DNA from 3 places in the Azospirillum sp. A26 genome. Region 2 is predicted to be linked to each of the others. Evidence: predicted binding sites of a transcription regulator. Region 2 holds the regulator's gene; each other region holds the start of a gene.

Region 1 (6,998 bases), on a different replicon from region 2:
CACGCGGGCGGTGCGCCAGTCGGGGTCGGCCCAGCAGGCGGCCTCCCGGGCGCGACGGCAGGCGGCGACCGCCTCCAGCCGGGGCTGGCCGGTCAGCGGGCGCAGGTCGGCGGGGATGGCGGCAAGACAGGTGGCGGCAAGGTCGGCGGGCGGGGCGGGGCCGGTCTCCAGCCAGTGTTCGGCCTGCTCGAACCGGTCGCGGCACATCAGCGCGATCATGTAGTCGCAGGCCGATTGCAGGCCGGGCGCCAGCCGGCCGGGACTGACCGACAGCACCGGCAGCAGCGGGGCCAGCGTCGGCGCCAGATGGTTGGCGTAGAGCGTCGCCCCCCAATACCGCTCCGCCGTCTGCCGGAAATGGTCGAGGTCGCGCACCGGCACCAGACCGGATTCCGCGACGGGCAGGATCTCCACCTTCGGCTTGGTGACCACCACCGTGTCGTTCGACACGTCGACATAGAGCGCCCCGATCTGAAGCGCGTTCTGGAAATACTGCCCGCGCAGGACGCCCCAGACGCTGTGCAGCACGCCGCCCCCCTCGACGAAGGCGCGCAGCGCGCGCTCCACCGGGCCGGCCGGCTGGGCCAGACGCTGCGACAGGCGGGCGAAGAGGTCGCGGGTGATCTCCTCGCAGCGGCCATAGGGATAGGGCTTGCCGCCGGCCGGCGGCAGGCCGGCGAGCGCCCGGTCGCTCTCCTCGCGCAGATCCATGAAATAGCCGAAGAGGGCCGCCGGGTCGCCGCCCAGATGGCGGACGGTCAGCGCCGACTGGCGGTCGTCCACCGGGGCGATCTGTTGCGGAAGAAGAGGCGGGTGCCGGGCTGTCATGGCGGGTTGGATCTGGGCGAGGGGGCAGGGTCCGGGGAAGTTGGCACCCTTCGCGGTCCCGGCGCCAGGGTTTCCGATCCCAGGCCCCCATGGACGGGTGTTGCCGGCGGAAGGGGGGGTTGCGCAAAGCCATCCCGCCCGTCACACATTCGGCGACCGCAGGCAGGACACCTGTCCGGGCGGTCCAGTCCTTTCGAACGGAACGGCACGATGAGCACAGCGGACACCCAGCCCGACATCCAGGCACCCGACATCCAGTCCCTGGAAAGCGCCTATCGCGGCCGCAGCGCGCGGGTGGCGGTGGTCGGGCTCGGCTATGTCGGGCTGCCGCTGGCCCTGGCGCTGGCCGGGGCCGGCTTCACGGTCACCGGCTTCGACATCGACCCGGCCAAGGCGGCGGCGCTGAACGGCGGACGCTCCTATATCCGGCAGATCGCCGATGGGCGCGTCGCAGAGGCGGCGGCGACCGGGCGGTTCCGGGCGACGACCGATGCCGACGCATTCGCCGCCTGCGATGCCGTGATCGTCTGCGTCCCCACCCCGCTGTCGCCGCAGCGCGAGCCGGACCTGAGCTTCGTCGAGGCCTCCACCCGGCTGATCCGCGACCGGCTGCGCCGCGGCCAGCTGGTGGTCCTGGAATCGACCACCTGGCCCGGCACCACCGACGAGGTGATGCGGCCGATCCTGGAGGAGACCGGGCTGGCCAGCGGCCGCGACTTCTTCCTGGCCTATTCGCCCGAGCGCGAGGATCCCGGCAACATCGACTTCACCACCAGCACCATCCCCAAGGTGGTCGGCGGCGACGACGAGGGCGCGCGCCGGCTGGCGGTGGCGCTCTACGAGCAGGTGGTGCCGCAGGTGGTGCCGGTGTCGGGCACGCGGGCGGCGGAGGCGACCAAGCTGACCGAGAACATCTTCCGCTCGGTCAACATCGCCCTGGTGAACGAGCTGAAGATCGTCTTCGAGCCGATGGGCATCGACATCTGGGAGGTGATCGAGGCGGCGAAGACCAAGCCCTTCGGCTTCATGCCCTTCTATCCCGGCCCCGGCCTGGGCGGCCACTGCATCCCGATCGACCCCTTCTACCTGACCTGGAAGGCGCGCGAGTACCAGATCTCCACCCGCTTCATCGAGCTGGCGGGAGAGGTCAACACGATGATGCCGCGCCATGTGGTCGACCGCCTCGCCCTGGCGCTCGACCGGCAGGCCGGGATCGGGCTCAGCCGGTCGCGCATCCTGCTGGTCGGCATGGCCTACAAGAAGAACGTCGACGACAGCCGGGAATCGCCGGGCTTGCGGCTGATGGAGATGCTGCTGGAGCGCGGGGCAGCGGTCGAGTACCACGACCCCTTCATCCCCGTGCTGCCGGTCACCCGCGAGCATGCCGCCCTTGCCGGCCGCCGGTCCGTCGAGTGGACGGCGGAGCGGCTCGCCGGCTTCGACGCGGCGGTGATCGTCACCGACCATGACGGCATCGACTGGCAGGGCCTCGCCGCCCACTGCCCGCTGGTGGTCGATACCCGCAACGCCATGCGCGCCGTCGAGGGCTTCGCCGACCGCATCGTGAAGGCCTGAAGCGCGGGGCGGAGCCGCAGGCAGCTGCAACAGCGTGGAACGTGCCGGGCGACGGCGTTCCATCCAGCGGGTCGGTTGCTGGGTCGGCGGCGAGGCCGGATGGAACGCTGTGGAACAGGCCGGACGGCGGCGTTCCATCGGTCGGGGAAGTCCCCCTGCCATGCCCCCTCCCATGCCTTGGCACAGGCGATCCTGAACAGGGGGAGGGGAAGGCATGGCGTCGGCTCCGCAACGGCGAGACCGACGCCATCATATAGGAATTTTCTCCGAAATGGCGGCGCTCAGTTCAACGGAGCGCCGCCATCAGGGATGGACTCACATCTCCTCTTCGCCGCCGAAATCGCCCCAGCCGCTGTCCTCGACCGTCTGTTCGACATGGTCGGTGGCGGCGGTGGCCGCATCGGTGGCAGCACTGGCAGCCTCGGCCGCCACCGCCTCGCCGCCGGAGAACATGCTGGAGAGCGCGCTGCCGATCAGCATGCCGCCGGCGACGCCGGCCGCCGTCTGCATGGCGCCGGCCATGAAGCCGCCGCCGGCCCGCGGCTGCTGGGCATAGCCGGCGACGCGCGGGTCGCCATAGGCAGGCGTGCCGGATGCTGCCGGCGGACGACCCCAGGGCGAGCCGGCCGGCATGGCGGCCGCAGGGGCGGCTGCGGCCGGGGCAGAGGCCGGATATGAGGGCTGCGGAGCAGGACGGCTGCTGCCGCCGAACAGGCTGCCGAACAGACCGCCGCCGCCGGACTGGGCCGGGGCAGCGGGAGCGGCGGCCGGGCGCTCGCGCAGCTGGCGCTCCAGCTCCTCGTTGCGGCCCTGCGAGGCGGCGAGCGCCTGCTCCATCATCACGATGGCCTGCGCCATCAGGTAGGGGGCGGCCGGCTGGCGGGCGATCCGCTCGCGGATCAGCGCCTCGGCCTCGGGATCGCGCGGGCCGGATTGCGCCTCGGCCTGATGCAGCTTGGCGAACAAGTCGTCGATGATCTGGCGTTCGGTGTGGTCCATGGCGATGCTCGTCTTCATCAAAAGGTTGGGAATGAGGCGGGGGAAGGAGTCAGGGTCTGGGCCCGGCGCCGACGCCCCGCAGGCGCACGAAGCCGACCGCCCGGAGGGCGGCAAGGCCGACCGCCCGGAGCGGCGGCAAAGCCGTACGGCGCGCCGGAGGGTCGGCGCGCGTCGCGGAAAGATCGGGAGCAGGGAAAGCCGGAGGCCGGGGGCGCTGTCTCAGGGGCAAGGGCATCAGTCCCTCCAAGTGCGGTCACGCCCGTCGGCGCAAGAGCAGGTGAAGAGATCCGACATCGCGACCACGTCTAAGTCGCCAGAGGGGCCCGGATCCGGTTGTAGAGCACGTGGCCCCGTTCCGGCCCGCTTTCAAGACACCCCGCTTGCCTTTTCCTTCCGGAAGAACATATTGCGAACATTCTGAAAGGAAGAGGGAAGCCATCGCGGTGGATGACGCGCTGCTCGACAAACTCGAAATCCTGGCGGATGCGGCGAAATACGACGCCTCCTGCGCATCGTCGGGGGCGAAGCGGCGGACGGGCGGGCCGGACGGCATCGGTTCTACCACCGGGGCCGGCATCTGCCACGCCTATACGCCGGACGGGCGCTGCGTCTCGCTGCTCAAGATCCTGCTGACCAACTATTGCCTGTTCGACTGCGCCTACTGCATCAACCGCCGTTCCTCCAACGTGCGGCGCGCGCGGTTCAGCGTCGACGAGGTGGTGCAGCTGACGCTGGGCTTCTACAAGCGCAACTGCATCGAGGGGCTGTTCCTGTCCTCCGGCATCATCCGCTCGCCCGACCATACGATGGAGCAGCTGATGCTGGTGGCGCGCACACTGCGGCGCGACCATGGCTTCGCCGGCTACATCCACCTGAAGACCATCCCGGAGGCCAGCCCCTGGCTGATCGAGCAGGCCGGGCTGTGGGCCGACCGGCTGTCGATCAACCTCGAACTGGCCTCCGACCGCAGCCTGAAGGAGTTCGCGCCGGAGAAGGACGGCAGCTCGATCAAGGCGGTGATGGGGCAGGTCGGCGAACGCATCCTGGAGGCCAAGGAGGAAAAGCGCCGCTTCTCCCCCGCCGGCCAGAGCACCCAGATGATCGTCGGCGCCGACGCCTCCACCGACCTGTCGGTGCTGGAGACCAGCGACACGCTCTATCGCCGCTATGGGCTGCGCCGGGTCTATTATTCCGCCTTCAGCCCGATCCCGGAGGCGAGTTCCGCCCTGCCGGCCAAGCCGCCGCCGCTCCAGCGCGAGAACCGGCTGTACCAGGCCGACTGGCTGCTGCGCTATTACGGCTTCACGGTGGACGAGATCGCCGCCGGGGGCGAGGGCGGGATGCTGGATCTGGGCATCGACCCCAAGCTGGCCTGGGCCCTGAAGAACCGCGAGCGCTTCCCGGTGGACGTCAACAGCGCCGACCGCGAGATGCTGCTGCGCGTGCCGGGGCTGGGGGCGCGGGCAGTCGACAAGATCGTCGAGGCCCGCCGCCACACCACCCTGCGGCTGGAGGATGTGGCGCGGCTGTCGTCAGGGCTGAAGCGGGCGCGCGCCTTCCTGATCGCCGCCGACCACCATCCGGGCGGGCTGACCGACCGCGCCGATCTGCGGCAGAGGCTGGTGGCGCCGCCCAAGCAGCTCAGCCTGTTCTGAGGGGCTCGGTCATGCGGCATGTGGAGCTGAGGGACGGCGCCGACCTGGACGGCTTCCGCCGCGCGCTGCGCGGGCTGGTCGCGCTCGGCGCCGATCCGGACGGGGTGGTATGGAGCGGCGGGGCAATGCCGTCGCTGTTCGGCGATGCGGAGCCCTTGCCGGTGGATGCGCCGCCGATTCCGCTGCCCCGCCCGGTGGGGGCGTTGATCGAAAGCGTGGTCTGTCACCGCGATCCGGAGCGCTACGCCCTGCTGCACCGGCTGGTCTATCGGGTGGTGCAGGGGGAGCGCGACATCCTCGACCACCATGCCGATCCGCTGGTCCACCGGCTGGCGCTGCTGGACAAGGCGGTGCGGCGCGACCTGCACAAGATGCACGCCTTCCTGCGCTTCCATGATGTGCGAGATCCGGATGGGAGCGAGCGCTACGTCGCATGGTTCGAGCCCGACAATTTCATCGTCGAGGCGACCGCCCCCTTTTTCGTCGAGCGCTTCGAGAGCTTGGTCTGGACGATCCTGACGCCGGTGGGATCTCTGCATTGGGACCGGCGCTCGCTGACGGTCGGGCCGGCGGCTTTGAGGCCGGAGGGGCTCGACCGCGACGACCGCTTCGCCGAGGGCTGGCAGCGCTATTACGAGAGCACCTTCAATCCCGCACGGGTGAACCCGACGGCGATGCGGGCGGAGATGCCGCGGAAATACTGGGCCAATTTGCCGGAGGCGGCGGCCATTCCCGGCATGATCCGCGGTGCCCCCGCCCGCGTCCAGGCGATGATCGAGGCGGAGGCCGCAGCCCCCCGCCGCCGCAACCCCGACAAGGCCGTCGCCGCCATGGCCCGGCAGGAGCCGGCGACGCTGGCCGAGCTGAACCGCATCATCCGGGCGGCGGACCCGCTGGTGCCGGGGGCGACGCAGGCGGTGCTGGGCGAAGGGCCGGTGGGGGCCGCCATCGCCATCGTCGGCGAGCAGCCCGGCGACCGGGAGGATCTGGAAGGCCGCCCCTTCGTCGGCCCGGCCGGGCAGCTGCTTACCCGCGCGCTGGAAGAGGCCGGGATCGAGCGCAGTGCCGCCTACCTGACCAACGCGGTGAAGCATTTCAAGTTCGTCGCCCGTGGCAAGCGCCGCCTGCACCAGTCGCCGACGGCCGGCGAGGTGAAGCATTACCGCTGGTGGCTGATGAAGGAGCTGGGTTTCGTCCGCCCGCGCCTGGTGGTGACGCTGGGCGCCACCGCGGCCCTGGCGCTGACCGGACGCAGCGTCTCGGTGCTGCGGGAGCGCGGGCCGACGGGGTTCGGCGACTGGGAGGGGCTGGTCACCGTCCACCCGTCCTACCTGCTGCGCCTGCCGGCGGGGGAGGGGGCGGAACAGGCCTATCGCGACTTCGTCGCCGACCTGCGGCGGGCGCGGGGGATGGTGGAGGGGACGGCTTGACGACCTCTCCGATGACCACAAGGGTTTACGGCGCTGTTTTCTAGGAAAGCCGGACGGCGTCGGACAAGATCGACACGGATTTCACGGATTTGAACACGGATTTCACGGATGTTTTCAATACTTCGGTGACGTTCGCAAAAATACGGCTTCTATGAGAAAATAAAAATTCGTGAAATCCGTGTCTAAATTCGTGAAATCCGTGTCGATCTTTTCACGAAACCCACCAGGACACCAAGGATCCGCCCCCCTCAGATCACCTCGCGCCGCCGCAGCTCCTCGATCACCTGGGCGACCATCGCGTCGGTGCCGTGTTCGGCGCCCTTCAGCGTGATCTCCGGCGCTTCCGGCGGCTCGTAGGCGCTGTCGATGCCGGTGAAGTGCGGAAGCTGACCGGCGCGGGCCTTCTTGTACAGGCCCTTGGGATCGCGGGCCTCGCAGACCTCCAGCGGGGTGTCCATGAAGATCTCCAGGAACTCGCCGTCCTCCACCAGGGAGCGCGCCATCCGGCGCT
Region 2 (6,998 bases):
CCCGCCGCCCGCGGACAGCGCATCGGCGACCGCCTGCTCGCCCGGCTGGAGGAGCAGGCGCGGGCGGAGGGCCTGAACGCCCTGCTGCTCGAATCGGGCATCCATCAGCCCGAAGCGCTGGCGCTCTACCGCAAGGCCGGCTTCACCGACCGCGGCCCCTATGCCTGCTACGAAGACAATGGCGTCAGCGTCTTCATGGAAAAGCTTTTGACGGAGACCGCACGATGACCGGCTTTACCCATTTCGACGCCGAGGGCAAGGCGGTGATGGTCGACGTCTCCGACAAGGCCGACACCGAACGCACCGCCACCGCCGCGGCGACCGTGCTGATGCAGCCGGAAACGCTGGCGCTCATCATGCAGGGCGGGGTGAAGAAGGGCGACGTGCTGTCGGTCGCCCGGCTGGCCGGCATCATGGGGGCCAAGCGCACGCCCGACCTGATCCCGCTCTGCCACCCGCTGATGCTTACCTCTGTCAAGGTCGACCTGTCCTGCGATCCCGCCCGCAACGCGGTGGACGTGACGGCAACCTGCAAGTTGAAGGGCCAGACCGGCGTGGAGATGGAGGCGCTGACCGCCGTCACCGTCGCAGCCTTGACCGTCTACGACATGTGCAAGGCGGTGGACCGCGGCATGACCGTCACCGACGTGCGCCTGCTGCACAAGGCCGGCGGCAAGAGCGGCGAATGGGGTGCGTCCACGTCGTCCTCCACCGGAGGCTGACGCCATGATCTCCGTCGCCGAGGCGCGCGCCCGCATCCTGTCGGCCTTCGCTGCCCTCCCGGCGGAGACGGTCGCCCTGCCCGACGCTCTCGGTCGTGTGCTGGCCGAACCGGTGGTCGCCCGGCTGACCCAGCCGCCCTTCCACGCCGCCGCCATGGATGGCTGGGCCGTGCGTGCCGCCGACATCGCCGCCGCGACCGCCGAGGCCCCCGTCCCGCTGCGGCGCATCGGCGAATCCGCCGCTGGCCATGCCTTCACCGGCAGCGTCGGCCGGGGCGAGGCGGTGCGCATCTTCACCGGCGCGCCCCTGCCCGGCGGCGCCGACGCCGTGGTGATGCAGGAGGATTGCAGCGCCGACGACGCCACAGTGCGGATCGGCCGCGCCGTGGCCGCCGGCCGCTTCGTCCGCGAGGCCGGATTCGACTTCACGGCCGGTCAGAAGCTTCTGCCGAAGGGGCGGCGCCTGACCGCGCGCGACATCGCGCTGGCCGCCGGCGGCAATGTGCCGTGGCTGTCGGTCCACCGCCGGCCGCGCATCGCCGTCCTCGCCACCGGCGACGAGATCGCCCTGCCCGGCGACCCGCTGGGACCGAGCCAGATCGTCAGCACCAATGCGCTCGGCCTCTGCGCCCTGGTGACCGCTCAGGGCGGGCTCGCCCACAATCTGGGCGTCGCCAAGGACACGCCGGAGAGCGTGGCGGCCCTGGCGAAGGGGGCCGCCGGCTGCGACCTGCTGGTCACCACCGGCGGGGCGGCGCATGGCGATTACGATTTCGTCCGCGATGTGCTGGCCGAACGCGGCGTGGCGCTGGAGGTGCAGACGGTGGCGATGCGTCCGGGCAAGGCCTTGATGTTCGGCCGTGCCGGGTCGGTGCCGCTGCTCGGCCTGCCCGGCAACCCGGTGTCCACCGGTGTGACCGCGCTCCTGTTCCTCCGCCCGATCCTGCGCGTGCTGCAAGGCTTGCCGCCGGAGGACAACCGCCTGCCGCTGCGCGCCCGCCTGACCGGCGCGCTGAGAGCCAACGACCGGCGCGAGGAATATCTGCGCGCCACCCTCGCCGCCGGCCCGGACGGTGTCCTGACCGTGACGCCCTTCGCCCGGCAGGACAGCGCCATCACCACCCTGTACGCTCAGGCCGATTGCCTGATCCCCCGCCCGCCCCATGCCGACCCGGAGCCGGCGGGCGCCATGGTGACCGTGCTCCCTTTGACGGATGGGGTGCTCAGCATCTAGACTTGAACACAGAGCTTAGAAACGGCGCCTGGAAACGGTGCTGGGACGAGGACTGGAACAGGTGAACATCACCCGGAAAACTGTTTCACCGCGTTCCAAATGTTCCACACAAGTTCTAAAAGAAGCCGCTGGGGGGCTTGACGCGCGGCAGGAACCAAACTAGAACATGGAGCAACGTTTAGTTTTTGTTCCATCTTCAGTCTGGCCGAAGCCGGGAGGCATCCATGCTCACGCGCAAGCAGCACGAATTGCTGCTGTTCATCCACGAACGGCTTGGCCAGGGCGGTGTCTCGCCGTCGTTCGACGAGATGAAGGACGCCCTGGGCCTGAAGTCCAAGTCGGGCATCCATCGCCTGATCACCGGGCTGGAGGAGCGCGGGTTCATCCGCCGCCTGCCCCACCGGGCCCGTGCGCTGGAGGTTCTGCGCCTTCCCGAGGGTCTCGACGCGTCGCGCAACCGGACCGCGGCTCCCAAGCCGAAGTTCCAGCCCAACGTCATCAAGGGCGATTTCGCCTTCGCCGGCCGCGACACCGCTCCGCCCGCCCCGACCCCGGCCGCGGCCAACGAGACGGTGCAGCTTCCGCTCTATGGCCGGATCGCCGCCGGTACGCCCATCGAGGCCCTGCGCGACAACAGCGCCTTCGTCGACGTTCCCGCCTCGATGCTGACCGGTGGCGACCATTATGCGCTGGAGGTTTCCGGCGACTCGATGATCGAGGCCGGCATCCTCGACCACGACACCATCGTCATCCAGCGCTGCGATGCGGCAGAGAACGGCACCATCGTCGTCGCCCTGGTGGACGAGGGCGAAGTGACACTGAAGCGCCTGCGCCGCAAGGGCAACACCATCGCGCTGGAACCCGCCAACGCCGCCTACGAAACCCGCATCTTCGGCGCCGACCGCGTCCGCGTGCAGGGCAAGCTGGTCGGTCTCGTGCGCAAGTACTGAGCTTTTCGTGCCCGGCCGCCGATCCCCTCCTCCGTCCCCGCGGCGGATGGGATCGGCGAAGTCCAAAGCTCCTCTCACTTTGCTCCGGTCCAGGGCCGGTCTCCCCGCAGCCCACGCACCGTCTCCACCGTCACCCCCTCGGCGGTTACCGTCAGCGCATGCGCGCCTTCATGACGCAGGGTCCAGCGGTCCACCACCAAATCCGCCCGGCAGCGCCGCGCCACCTCCGCCGTCACCACCGCATCGGCCGTCCCGCAATCCTCGTCCAGCGCATCCGGCAGCCGCGGCAAGGCCACCGTCTTTCCCTGCACCCGGTACAGGCAGCCAAGCGCATCGCAGTCCAGCGACCGCCCTCCCCCGCTCCATCCTCCGTCCGCCGGCCAGGGATCGGCCGCCGACCGCTCGCCATCGCGCTCCCGCCAGGTTTCGGTCATCCGCCCGCCGCCTTTGACCGACGCGCTGAGTCGTCCGTCCGGCAGCCTGACAGCCATCACCGTCCCGTCGCCGGCCACCAGCACATCCGGCCGCACCGCCAGCATCGGCGAGGCCATCCCCATCAGGACCGGTAGCATGCCCAGCCAACGCCACCACCGCGTCCACAAGCACAGCCAGATCCCTCCCACCACCAGCAGCGCAAATCCTTCCGCCGGCATCGCCGGCACGGTCAGCGAGGCCCAGGGGAGGCGTCCGAAGAATTCCGCCGTCCAGATTACCGCCCGGTCGCCCCAGTTCATGGCGATCAGCGCCGGCGCCTCCAGTCCGAAGGGCAGCAGCGCGTAGGCGATCAGGCTCCACGGCATGACCCAGAAGGACGTGATGGGAATGGCGATGAGGTTCGACAGCACGCCGTAGAAGGCGATCTGCTGGAAGTGGAAGAGCGAGAAGGGCAAGGTCGCCAGCGTCGCCACCACGCTGGTCAACAGAATCCCGCCGACATAGAACAGCCCGCGCACCAGCCATCCCGCATCGCGCCGCCATTCCGCCAGCCTGACGCTGCCCTTCTCGAAGGCAGCGATCAGCGCCACCACGGCGGCGAAGGACATCTGGAAGCTCGGCCCCAGCATGCCCTCCGGATCCATCGCCATGGTGACCAGCCCGGCAAAGGCGACCAGCCGCATGCTCAACGGATGACGATCCAGCATGATCGCCCCCATCACCATGCCGGTCATCAACACCGACCGCACCGTCGGCAGCGGCGCCCCGACCAGCAGCGTGTAGCCAAGTGCCGACAGGATGCCGAACAGCGCCGCGATCTTCTTGATCGGCCACCGCAGCGCGATATAGGGCACCGCCGCCAGCAATGCCCGCACGACATAGAACAGGATGCCGGCGGCGATGCCGACATGCAGGCCGGAGATCGACAGCAGATGGGCCAGCCCGCTGTTGCGGAAGTCGTCCATCGTCGCTTCCGGGATGCCGAACTCCTCGCCGTTCAGCAGCGCCGTGGTGACGCTCGCCTCCACCGGATCGCCGATGGCAGCCGCCACCCGCTCGGCAATCGCGCCCCGCGCCTTCTCGAAGGCAATGGCGACCGTGCTCCACCCCGTCACCGGCGGCGCCTCGACCAGTTCCGGCGCACCGGTGGCAAAGCCCGTCCCGCCCAGCCCCATGAACCAGGCCCGCCGCTGGAAGTCGAAGGCGCCGGGTTCGGCCGGCGCCTGCGGCGGCAGCAACGTCGCCCGCAGCCGCACCACCGATCCGGGCGCCGGTGCCGGGAAGCGGTCCGACAGCCGGACCCGCAAGGCGGCCGGCGTCCGTTCCGGCGTCAGCTTGCTGACGCTCACGTCCCGCAGGGTGATCCGCGTCGCGCCCGGCCGCCGCTCCACCGCCATCACGCGGCCGGTGACGGTCGCACCGGCGATGCTGCGGCTCAGGACCGGGGCCGCCATGTGGATGGTGTGCGCCTGCGCCACCAGGAACCCCGCCGCCAGCATCAGCAGCGCCATCGCCACACCGGCCATGGCGAACCATCGCCGCAGCGCCAGCACCAGCACCGCGCAGCAGCCGACCGCCGCAGCGCCGACCCACCAGTCAGGCTCCTGCCGCAACCCGAAATAGAACGACACACCCGCCCCGAAGGCGACGGGCAGCCACAGCACCCAGCGCTCGCCCTCCGCCTCCGCGAGCGCCACGAGTCGCCTGCTCATGCGTGACAGCAGGCGCCGCCAGCCTCCGCCAAGTGCCGGCGGACCGTCGGTTTCCTCCTCCGGCCAGCCGGCGGCCGTCACCGGTAACGGATTCCGGGCGCAGCGATGCCACCCGCGAGCTCCTCAACGACCGTCCATGCGCGCATCGCATTGCCTCCAAGCCGGGTGGCTGTGTTAAACCACGGTGTCGAACCACCGGCGCATCATACCAGCGCCGAACCGGAAATTGAGAGACCGATGACCGTCGTCACCCGCTTCGCTCCGTCGCCGACCGGCTTTCTGCACATCGGCGGTGGCCGCACCGCCCTGTTCAACTGGCTGTACGCCCGCAACACCGGCGGCAAGTTCCTGCTGCGGATCGAAGACACCGACCGGCAACGGTCCACCGACGCGGCGGTGGATGCCATCATCGACGGGCTGAAGTGGCTGGGTCTGGATTGGGACGGCGACGCCGTCAGCCAGTTCGAGCGCAAGGACCGCCATGCCGAGGTCGCGCACCAGATGCTGGCCGCCGGCAAGGCCTATCGCTGCTATTGCAGCCCGGAAGAGCTGGAGGAAATGCGCGCCGCCCAGAAGGCCGCCGGCCAGCCGATGCGCTACGACGGCCGCTGGCGTGACCGTCCCGAGTCCGATGCCCCTCCGGGCGTGGCGCCGGTGATCCGCCTGAAGGCGCCGCAGGAAGGCCAGACCGTCCTGAACGATCTCGTCCAGGGCGAGGTGACGGTGCAGAACGCCCAGCTCGACGACCTGATCCTGCTGCGCGCCGACGGCACGCCGACCTATCTGCTGGCGGTGGTGGTGGACGATCACGACATGGGCGTCACCCACGTCATCCGCGGCGACGACCATCTGACCAACACCTTCCGCCAGATCCAGATCTTCAATTCCATGGGCTGGGAGCTGCCGCGCTTCGGCCATATCCCCCTCATCCACGGGCCGGACGGCGCCAAGCTGTCCAAGCGCCACGGCGCGCTGGGCGTCGACGCCTACCGCGACATGGGCTACCTGCCGGAGGCCATCCGCAACTATCTGCTGCGGCTCGGCTGGTCGCATGGCGACGACGAGATCATCTCGACCGAGCAGGCGATCGAGTGGTTCAATCTGGAAAGCATCGGCCGGTCGGCGTCGCGCTTCGACTTCGCCAAGCTGGAGAATCTGAATGCCCATTACATGCGTCTGGCCGACGATTCCCGCCTGCTCGGCCTGATCGCGCCGCGGCTCGAAGCCGATCTCGGCCGCAGCCTGTCCGAGGCGGAACGCGACCTTCTGACGCGGGCGATGAGCGGGCTGAAGCAGCGCGCCCGCACCGTCGTCGATCTGGCCCAGAGCGCGCGCTTCTATGTTGCGCAGCAGCCGCTCAGCTATGATGAAAAAGCAACCGCCCTGCTGGATGAAAAGGGCCGCAACCTGTTGAAGGAACTGGCTACCGCCTTCGTCGCCGAGCCGGAGTTCACCGCCGCCGCGCTCGAATCCCAGGTCCGCGCCTTCGCCGAGGCGCGGGGCGAGAAACTGGGCAAGGTGGCGCAGCCGCTGCGCGCCGCGCTGACCGGTTCGACGGTGTCGCCGCCGATCTTCGAGGTGGCTGAACTGCTGGGTCGGGAAGCGACGCTTTCTCGCATCCGCGATGCAGCGGGTGCAGCATAATGGTCATTTCCGTGCGTTGCCATCGGGCAGCCATGGAACTATGCTGCGCCGACGAAAAAAGGGCACCAAGCCCGACCCTCAACGATAAGGACGTGCCGAGATGACCCAGACTGAGGACGGCAAGGACACCGTTACCCTCATCGACAATAAGACGGGCAAGCAGGTCACGATGCCGATCATGCACGGCAGCGTCGGGCCGAGCGTGATCGACATCCGCAAGCTCTACGCCGAGACCGGCTATTTCACCTACGATCCGGGCTTCACCTCCACGGGCAGCTGCGAATCGGGCATCACCTACATC
Region 3 (6,998 bases), on a different replicon from region 2:
GGCTGCACGGCCGGGTGACGGGATCGCACCTGACCTCCATGCATTCGATGGACAATTACTATGTCTCCAAGCTGATTCCGCTGATGGCGGAGGCGCGGCTGGGGGTGATCGCCAACCCGCTGATCAACATCGTCCTCCAGGGCCGCCACGACACTTATCCCAAGCGCCGCGGCATGACCCGCGTGCCGGAGCTGATGGCCGCCGGGCTGACCGTCGCCTTCGGCCATGACTGCGTGATGGACCCCTGGTATCCGCTGGGCTCCGGCGACATGCTGGAGGTGGCGCATATGGGCCTGCATGTCGGCCAGATGACCGGGCAGGACGGCATCAAGGCCGCCTTCGACGCGGTGACTGTCAACCCGGCCAAGCTGCTGCATCTGGACGGCTACGGGCTGGAGCCCGGCTGCAACGCCGATCTGGTGGTGCTCCAGGCCGGCAACCCGGTGGAGGCGATCCGCACCCGCGCCGCCCGCCTGTTCGTCCTGCGCCGCGGCCGGATCGTCAGCCGCTGCGAGCCGGTACAGGCCAGGCTCGACCTGCCGGGCCGGCCGGAAACGGTCGATTTCCTGCTGAAGCGGGGGTGAGGCGAACATGAAAAAGCCCGCCGGAACGGCCGTTCCAGCGGGCTTTTCTGTGTCGGGAAGCCGTTACGCCTTCAGGAAGTCCCGCAGCGCGTCGGCCACCGCGTGCATTTCCTGCTCGGTGCCGATGGTGACGCGCAGGCAGCTCGGCAGGCCGTAGGACGGCATCTGGCGGACCAGGATGCCGCGGGCCTTCAGGAACTGGCGGGCGGCCTCGGCGTCGTCCTTGCCGGCGGGCTGGCCCTTGAAATCGACCAGCACGAAGTTGGTCACGCTCGGATGCACCGTCAGGCCGAGTTCCTGCACGGTGGCGGAGAACCACTCGCGCCACTGCTCGTTGTGGCGGCGGGAACGGTCGAGGAACTCGGTATCCTCAACCGCGGCGACGCCGGCGACATGGGCGGCGTTCGACACGTTGAAGGGACCGCGCACCCGGTTCAGCACGTCGACGATCCCGGCCGGACCGTAGCACCAGCCGATGCGGAGCGAGCCCAGCGCGAAGATCTTCGAGAAGGTGCGGGTCATCACCACGTTGGGGAACCGCTCCACCAGCTCCTCGCCGGCGGTGTAGTCGTCCTTGTTCATGTATTCGGCATAGGCCGCGTCGATGACCAGGATGACGTCCGGCGGCAGGCCGGCATGCAGCCGCGCCACCTCCGACGCCGGCAGATAGGTGCCGGTCGGGTTGTTGGGGTTGGCGAGGAAGACCAGGCGGGTGCGCGGGGTGACGCGGGCCAGCAGGTTGTCGACGCTGGCGGTCAGCCCGTCCTCCGGCGCCGTCACCGGGGTGGCGCCGACCGACTTGGCGCCGATCGGGTACATCAGGAAGCCGTACTGCGAATACAGCACCTCGTCGCCCGGCCCGGCATAGGAGCGGATCAGCAGGCTGATGATCTCGTCCGACCCGGCGCCGCAGACGATGCGGTCGGCATCCAGGTTGAAGCGCTTGGCGATGGCGCCGCGCAGCGCCGCCGAGCCGCCGTCCGGATAGCGGTGCAGGGTCCCGGCCGCCGCCGCATAGGCCTCCATCGCCTTCGGGCTCGGCCCCAGCGCCCCTTCGTTGGAGGCGAGGCGGATATGACCCTGATGCTCGCCGCCGACATAGGCGGCGATGTCGAGAATCCCCGGACGCGGCTGCGGGCCGTTCGGCTGGGTCATGGTCTGCTTACCTTCCGACGATGGTGGATGGGCGGTTCATGGATGGGGTGGAACAGGATGAAACACTGCCGACGGCACTGTTCCAACGTTCCACGAGGGCCGGCAGGATAAGGCAGGAGCTGCCCCGGCGGCTCGCCTCATTCGCGCACATCAGCCCAGAGCGAGTGGCACGGCATAGCCGCCGACGACGTTGACCCGCACCGGGATGTCGCCCGAGCGTTCCAGCAGCTTGGCGAGGCGCGGGTCGCCCTGGCCGACGAAGTCGGCGATCTCGACCAGATGGACCGACGGGCCGCCGCCGCTCATCCCGGTGGCGTGGCCGGCCGGATGCCAGGTGCAGAAGCCGACCGGCGGCAGGCCGCAGGCCTCCAGCGAATCCTTCAGCCGGCCGCGGCTGAGGTCGCCGCCGATCTCGATGCTCAGCAGGGTGCGGTCGTCGCCGGTCGGCTCGTGCGGGACGGCGGCGATGGCGAGCGCGTCGCGGTTCTCGCCGCGGGCATTGCCGCGCCCGCCGAAGGGCAGACGCGCCACCACCTGCGGCCGGCCGGCGTCGGCCGACACCAGGAAGCGCCACCAGGGATCCGAATCGTCCTCGGCCGGATAGGGGACCACGGCGACGGTCGCCGTCCCCTCCGACACGGCGCGGAGCGCTGCGGCGGGAGTGTTGACGGCGGTCATCGGCACGAAGCCGCCGAAATGGTCGCGGGCGACATCCCAGAAGCCGCGGCGGTCCTCCGGCGCATAGACGGCGACGGCGAAGGGACCCTGCATGCGGGTGAAGGCGGTGATCATCTCGCGCCAGATGCGGACGACGACCTGGGCGGGGAAGGTGCCGGCATGGCGGGCCATCAGGCGGCGCAGGATCGTCGCCTCCCGCGCCGGGCGGAGGAAGACGGGCTGGGCGCCGGCTTCGGCCGCGCCATTGCCCTTGGCCGCCCCGATGCGTTCCACCACGGCGGCGCGGCGCATCAGCAGGTCATGGATCGCGTCGTCGATCTGGTCGATTTCGCGGCGCAAATCGTCGAGCGGGGTCCGGGCGGAAGCCATGGGTCAAAAAACCATCGAATGCAGAGCCGGTTAGTAGTAGTCCGCATGCGCCCTGAAATCAAAGAAAACATTGACACTCCGAAGGCCGGCTTCGTAGCTATACGCTCCCGTTCCGCCACAGCTCGCCGGCGGTCTCCGCCAAGGCGCCGCAAGGCTTCCGGCAGCGGAACGCCCGAAGGCCAAACCGCTCGCCCAAAACCGTTTGCCCAGAACAGCGTCCAAGGCAAGAAACGACATGTCCGCGCCTCCCACCGCGCAGCAGCCTCCCCTGGTCCCCGCCACGGTCGCCGACAGCTCCACCATGCCGGGCAAGCGCGTGCGTCTGGCGGGCGACCGGCCGATGCGGCTGGACAGCGGGGTGGAGATCGGCGGCTTCCAGATCGCCTACCAGACCTACGGCACGCTGAATGCCGACAAGTCCAACGCGATCTTCATCTGCCACGCCCTGACCGGCGACCATTTCGTGGTGGAGAGGCATCCGGTCACCGGCAAGCCCGGCTGGTGGGAGATGCTGGTCGGCCCCGGCAAGCCGGTGGACACCGACCGCTATTTCGTCATCTGCTCCAACGTGCTGGGCGGCTGCCTGGGCAGCACCGGGCCGAAGGATCTCGATCCCGCCACCGGCCAGCCCTATGGCCTGTCTTTCCCGGTGGTGACCATCGGCGACATGGTGCGGGCGCAGAAGCTGCTGGTCGAACATCTCGGCATTGAAAAGCTGTTCTGCGTCATCGGCGGCTCGATGGGCGGCATGCAGGTGCTGCAATGGGCGGTCGCCTATCCCGAATCGGTGTTCGCCGCGGTGCCCATCGCCACCGCCGCCCGCCATTCGGCGCAGAACATCGCCTTCCACGAGGTCGGGCGCCAGGCGATCATGGCCGACCCGGAATGGCGCGGCGGCAACTATCTGCTGGAAGGCACCAAGCCGGAGGCCGGTCTGGCCGTCGCCCGCATGGCGGCGCACATCACCTACCTGTCCGAAACGGCCCTGCACCGCAAGTTCGGCCGCAATCTGCAGGACCGCAAGGCGATCACCTACGGCTTCGACGCCGATTTCCAGGTGGAAAGCTATCTGCGCTACCAGGGGGCGGCCTTCGTCGAGCGGTTCGACGCCAACTCCTACCTCTACATCACCCGCGCGATGGATTACTTCGACCTCGCCGCCGATGCCGGGGGCACGCTGGCCAACGCCTTCCGGCCGGGGGGCAAGACCACGCCGGTGCGCTTCTGCCTTGCCAGCTTCTCCAGCGACTGGCTGTTCCCGACCTCGGAATCGCGGGCCATCGTGCATGCGCTGAACGCCGTCGCCGGGAATGTCAGCTTCGTCGAGATCGAGACCGACAAGGGCCATGACGCCTTCCTGCTGGACGAGCCGGAGTTCCATCAGGTCATCCACGGCTTCCTGGAGGGCTGCGCCGAGCATCGCGGCCTGTCCGTCCGCCGCCGCGCGCGCTGATTTGGGACTGGACGACCGACCATGGTGGACATTCGCGACGACCTGAAGCTGATCGCCGAGATGGTGGAGCCGAACAGCCGCGTGCTGGACGTCGGCTGCGGCGACGGCGCCCTGCTGGATCATCTGTCCCACACCAAGAATGTCGACGGGCGCGGCATCGAACTCAGCATGGACGGCGTGCGCCAGTGCGTGGCGCACGGCCTGTCGGTGATCCAGGGCGATGCCGAGACCGACCTGAAGGACTATCCGGCGGAAGCCTTCGATTACGTCATCCTGGGCCAGACGCTTCAGGCGATGAAGCAGCCGCGCGACGTGCTGGAGATGCTGTGCCGCATCGGCCGGCGCGCCATCGTGTCGGTGCCGAATTTCGGCTATTGGCGCGTCCGCATGCAGCTGATGCTGACCGGCCGCATGCCGGTGACGGAAAAGCTGGGCTACCAGTGGTGGGAAACCCCCAACATCCATTTCTGCACGCTGCGCGACTTCGTCGTGCTGACGGAAGAGATGGGCATCACCATCGAGCAGACGCGGATCATCAACCGCGCCGGCCGGGTGACCAGCCACGCCCATTCCGGCTTCGCCAACCTACTGGGCGAACAGGGCGTTTTCCTGCTGCGACGGAATGGCTGAGGTTTTCGGGACGGGGGACGGGAACTTTCCGCCTCCAGATGTGTTCATGATGCGTTCCCCTTCGAGAGGCACGCATCATGACGACCAAGCACACCGCCGATACCCATGACCATGCCGGCCACGAGAATCCGAAGACCGGCGAGGACCATTCCAACCGCGACAAGAACCCCGACGACTGGACCACCGGCGACGAGCCGATGACCGGGGCCCAGGCCTCGTACCTGAAGACGCTGAGCGAAGAGGCCGGTGAAGCCTTCGATGACGGCCTGACCAAGGCGGACGCGTCCAAGCGCATCGACGCGCTTCAGGACAAGACCGGCCGCGGGAAGTGAGGGGGGAAGCAACGCAATATCCCCTCTCCCCCCCGGGGAGAGGGTTAGGGTGAGGGGGGCGCGCGGCGAGGATTCTCCAACAAGTCCGGCATGTGCATCCCCCTCACCCCGACCCTCTCCCCGGGGGGGAGAGGGAGACAGGCGCGGATTCATGTCGGCAACCCAAAGGCACTCTGCGCTGTTAACCAAGGCGATACCTGAATCCGAACGGAAGGGTCGCCCTCATGCTCCGCCCCCTCATGCTTGTTCCGGCCGCGGCGCTGCTGCTGACCGGCACCGCCTTCGCCCAGACCGCGCCGGGCGTCGCCACCTCGCCGCCGCTGATGACCGCGCCGCGGCCGGACGACCAGCCGGCAACCGGACAGATCGCCTCACCGCCGGGGGTCAGCGGCGAAGCGCCGTCGCAGGAGGTGCAGAATCCCGCAGCACCGGTGACGGGCGCGCAGGGCTCGTCACCGCCGGTGGCGGCATTGCCCTCCGCCGCACTCAATCCCGAGCAGGCGCGGGCGATGGTGGGGACGGAGCTGCGCACCCGCGACGGGCAGATGGCCGGCCGCATCCTCGACTTCACCATGGACCCGAGCAGCGACCGGGTCGATCGCATCGTGGTGGCGCCGAACGAGGTGCTGGGGCTGGGCGAGAAGCTGGTGGCGCTGCCGGCCGGCACGCTCGCCAACGGTCCCGACGGGCCGATGCTGGACATCGGGCAGGCCGACCTCGACAAGGCGCCAACCTTCGCCTATGGCAGTGAACCGACGCTGACCCGGCCGGAAAGCCAGCAGCCCAAGCCGTAACCGGTCAGGCGGCCGGGCGGCGGCGGAAGATGCCGGTCAGGCAGGCGAAGAGGCACAGCCCGGCGCCCAGCCACAGCACCACGACGCTGCCGTCCGCCTTACCGATGGCGGTGAAGACCAGTCCGACCGTGGCGGCGCCCAGCGTCTGGCCGAGCAGCCGGCCGGTCGCTTGGATGCCGCTGGCGCCGCCGCTGCGCTCCTTCGGCGCGCTGCTGACCAGCACCTTGTTGTTCGGGGTCTGGAACAGGCCGAAGCCGAAGCCGGCCAGCGCCATCCGCCAGACCACGTCCAGCGTCGACGGGTCGGACGGCAGCAGCGCCATCAAAGCGAGGCCGGCGGCGAAGGCCAGCAGGCCCGCCGCCGCCAGCCGCGTCGGCTCGTAGCGGTCGGCCAGCCGGCCGGAGATCGGCGCGACCAGCGCCACCACCAGCGGCCAGGGCGTCATCAGCAGGCCGGATTCGGTCAGCGACCGGTTCAGCACATCCTCGAAGAAGAAGGGCATCGCGACGAAGACGATGTTCTGCGCGGCGAAGGAGCAGACCGAGGTCACCACCGTCAGGGCGAAGACCGGGCGGCGCAGCAGATCCACCGGCAGCAGGGGGGCCGCCTGCGACAGCTCGCGCCGCACCAGCGTCACGCCGAGCGTCAGGGCCGCCAGCAGTTCCGCCGCCACCAGCCAGTAGGGCTGGCTGCCGTCCACCCCCTTGAAGCCGACGATCAGCAGGCCGAGCATACCGGCGTTCAGCGCGGCGCTCAGCCAGTCGAAGCGGTGACCGGCCGGGTTCGACGCCGGCATCGCCCGCGCCGCCACCGCCAGCGCCGCCAGCCCCAGCGGCACATTGACGGCGAACAGCCAGGGCCAGGAGGCCACCGACAGGATCAGCGCAGCGAGGCTGGGCCCCGCCGCGGAGGACACCGCGACGATCATCGCGTTGTAGCCGACGCCGCGGCCGAGATGGGTGGACGGATAGATGTGGCGGACCAGCGCCAGATTGACGCTCAT

What was found. The regulator LexA, encoded in region 2, represses DNA repair genes until DNA is damaged. The targets are predictions, from matches to a motif close to ATGTTCTANTTTGGTTC.
Region 1: a site for LexA is predicted at 3,802-3,818, ahead of ABNQ39_RS35235 (putative DNA modification/repair radical SAM protein). Genes of this name have one in related genera too.
Region 3: a site for LexA is predicted at 2,841-2,857, ahead of pheA (chorismate mutase). Genes of this name have one in related genera too.

Annotation. Positions count from the first base shown of each region.
Region 1 covers NZ_CP170477.1:56,945-63,942, reverse strand. Annotated here, with positions in the region: gene ABNQ39_RS35250 (hypothetical protein) at 1-828, opposite strand, end outside; gene ABNQ39_RS35245 (nucleotide sugar dehydrogenase) at 1,039-2,403, shown strand; gene ABNQ39_RS35240 (DUF2076 domain-containing protein) at 2,719-3,402, opposite strand; gene ABNQ39_RS35235 (putative DNA modification/repair radical SAM protein) at 3,846-5,057, shown strand; gene ABNQ39_RS35230 (UdgX family uracil-DNA binding protein) at 5,069-6,487, shown strand; gene cysN (sulfate adenylyltransferase subunit CysN) at 6,736-6,998, opposite strand, start outside.
Region 2 covers NZ_CP170472.1:760,932-767,929, reverse strand. Annotated here, with positions in the region: gene ABNQ39_RS04110 (GNAT family N-acetyltransferase) at 1-228, shown strand, start outside; gene moaC (cyclic pyranopterin monophosphate synthase MoaC) at 225-722, shown strand; gene ABNQ39_RS04100 (molybdopterin molybdotransferase MoeA) at 727-1,956, shown strand; gene lexA (transcriptional repressor LexA) at 2,181-2,906, shown strand; gene ABNQ39_RS04090 (ComEC/Rec2 family competence protein) at 2,981-5,134, opposite strand; gene gltX (glutamate--tRNA ligase) at 5,291-6,697, shown strand; gene gltA (citrate synthase) at 6,798-6,998, shown strand, end outside.
Region 3 covers NZ_CP170473.1:2,025,455-2,032,452, reverse strand. Annotated here, with positions in the region: gene ABNQ39_RS23230 (amidohydrolase family protein) at 1-584, shown strand, start outside; gene hisC (histidinol-phosphate transaminase) at 648-1,739, opposite strand; gene pheA (chorismate mutase) at 1,890-2,786, opposite strand; gene metX (homoserine O-acetyltransferase MetX) at 3,022-4,239, shown strand; gene metW (methionine biosynthesis protein MetW) at 4,261-4,869, shown strand; gene ABNQ39_RS23205 (DUF3072 domain-containing protein) at 4,947-5,201, shown strand; gene ABNQ39_RS23200 (PRC-barrel domain-containing protein) at 5,426-5,995, shown strand; gene ABNQ39_RS23195 (MFS transporter) at 6,000-6,998, opposite strand, start outside.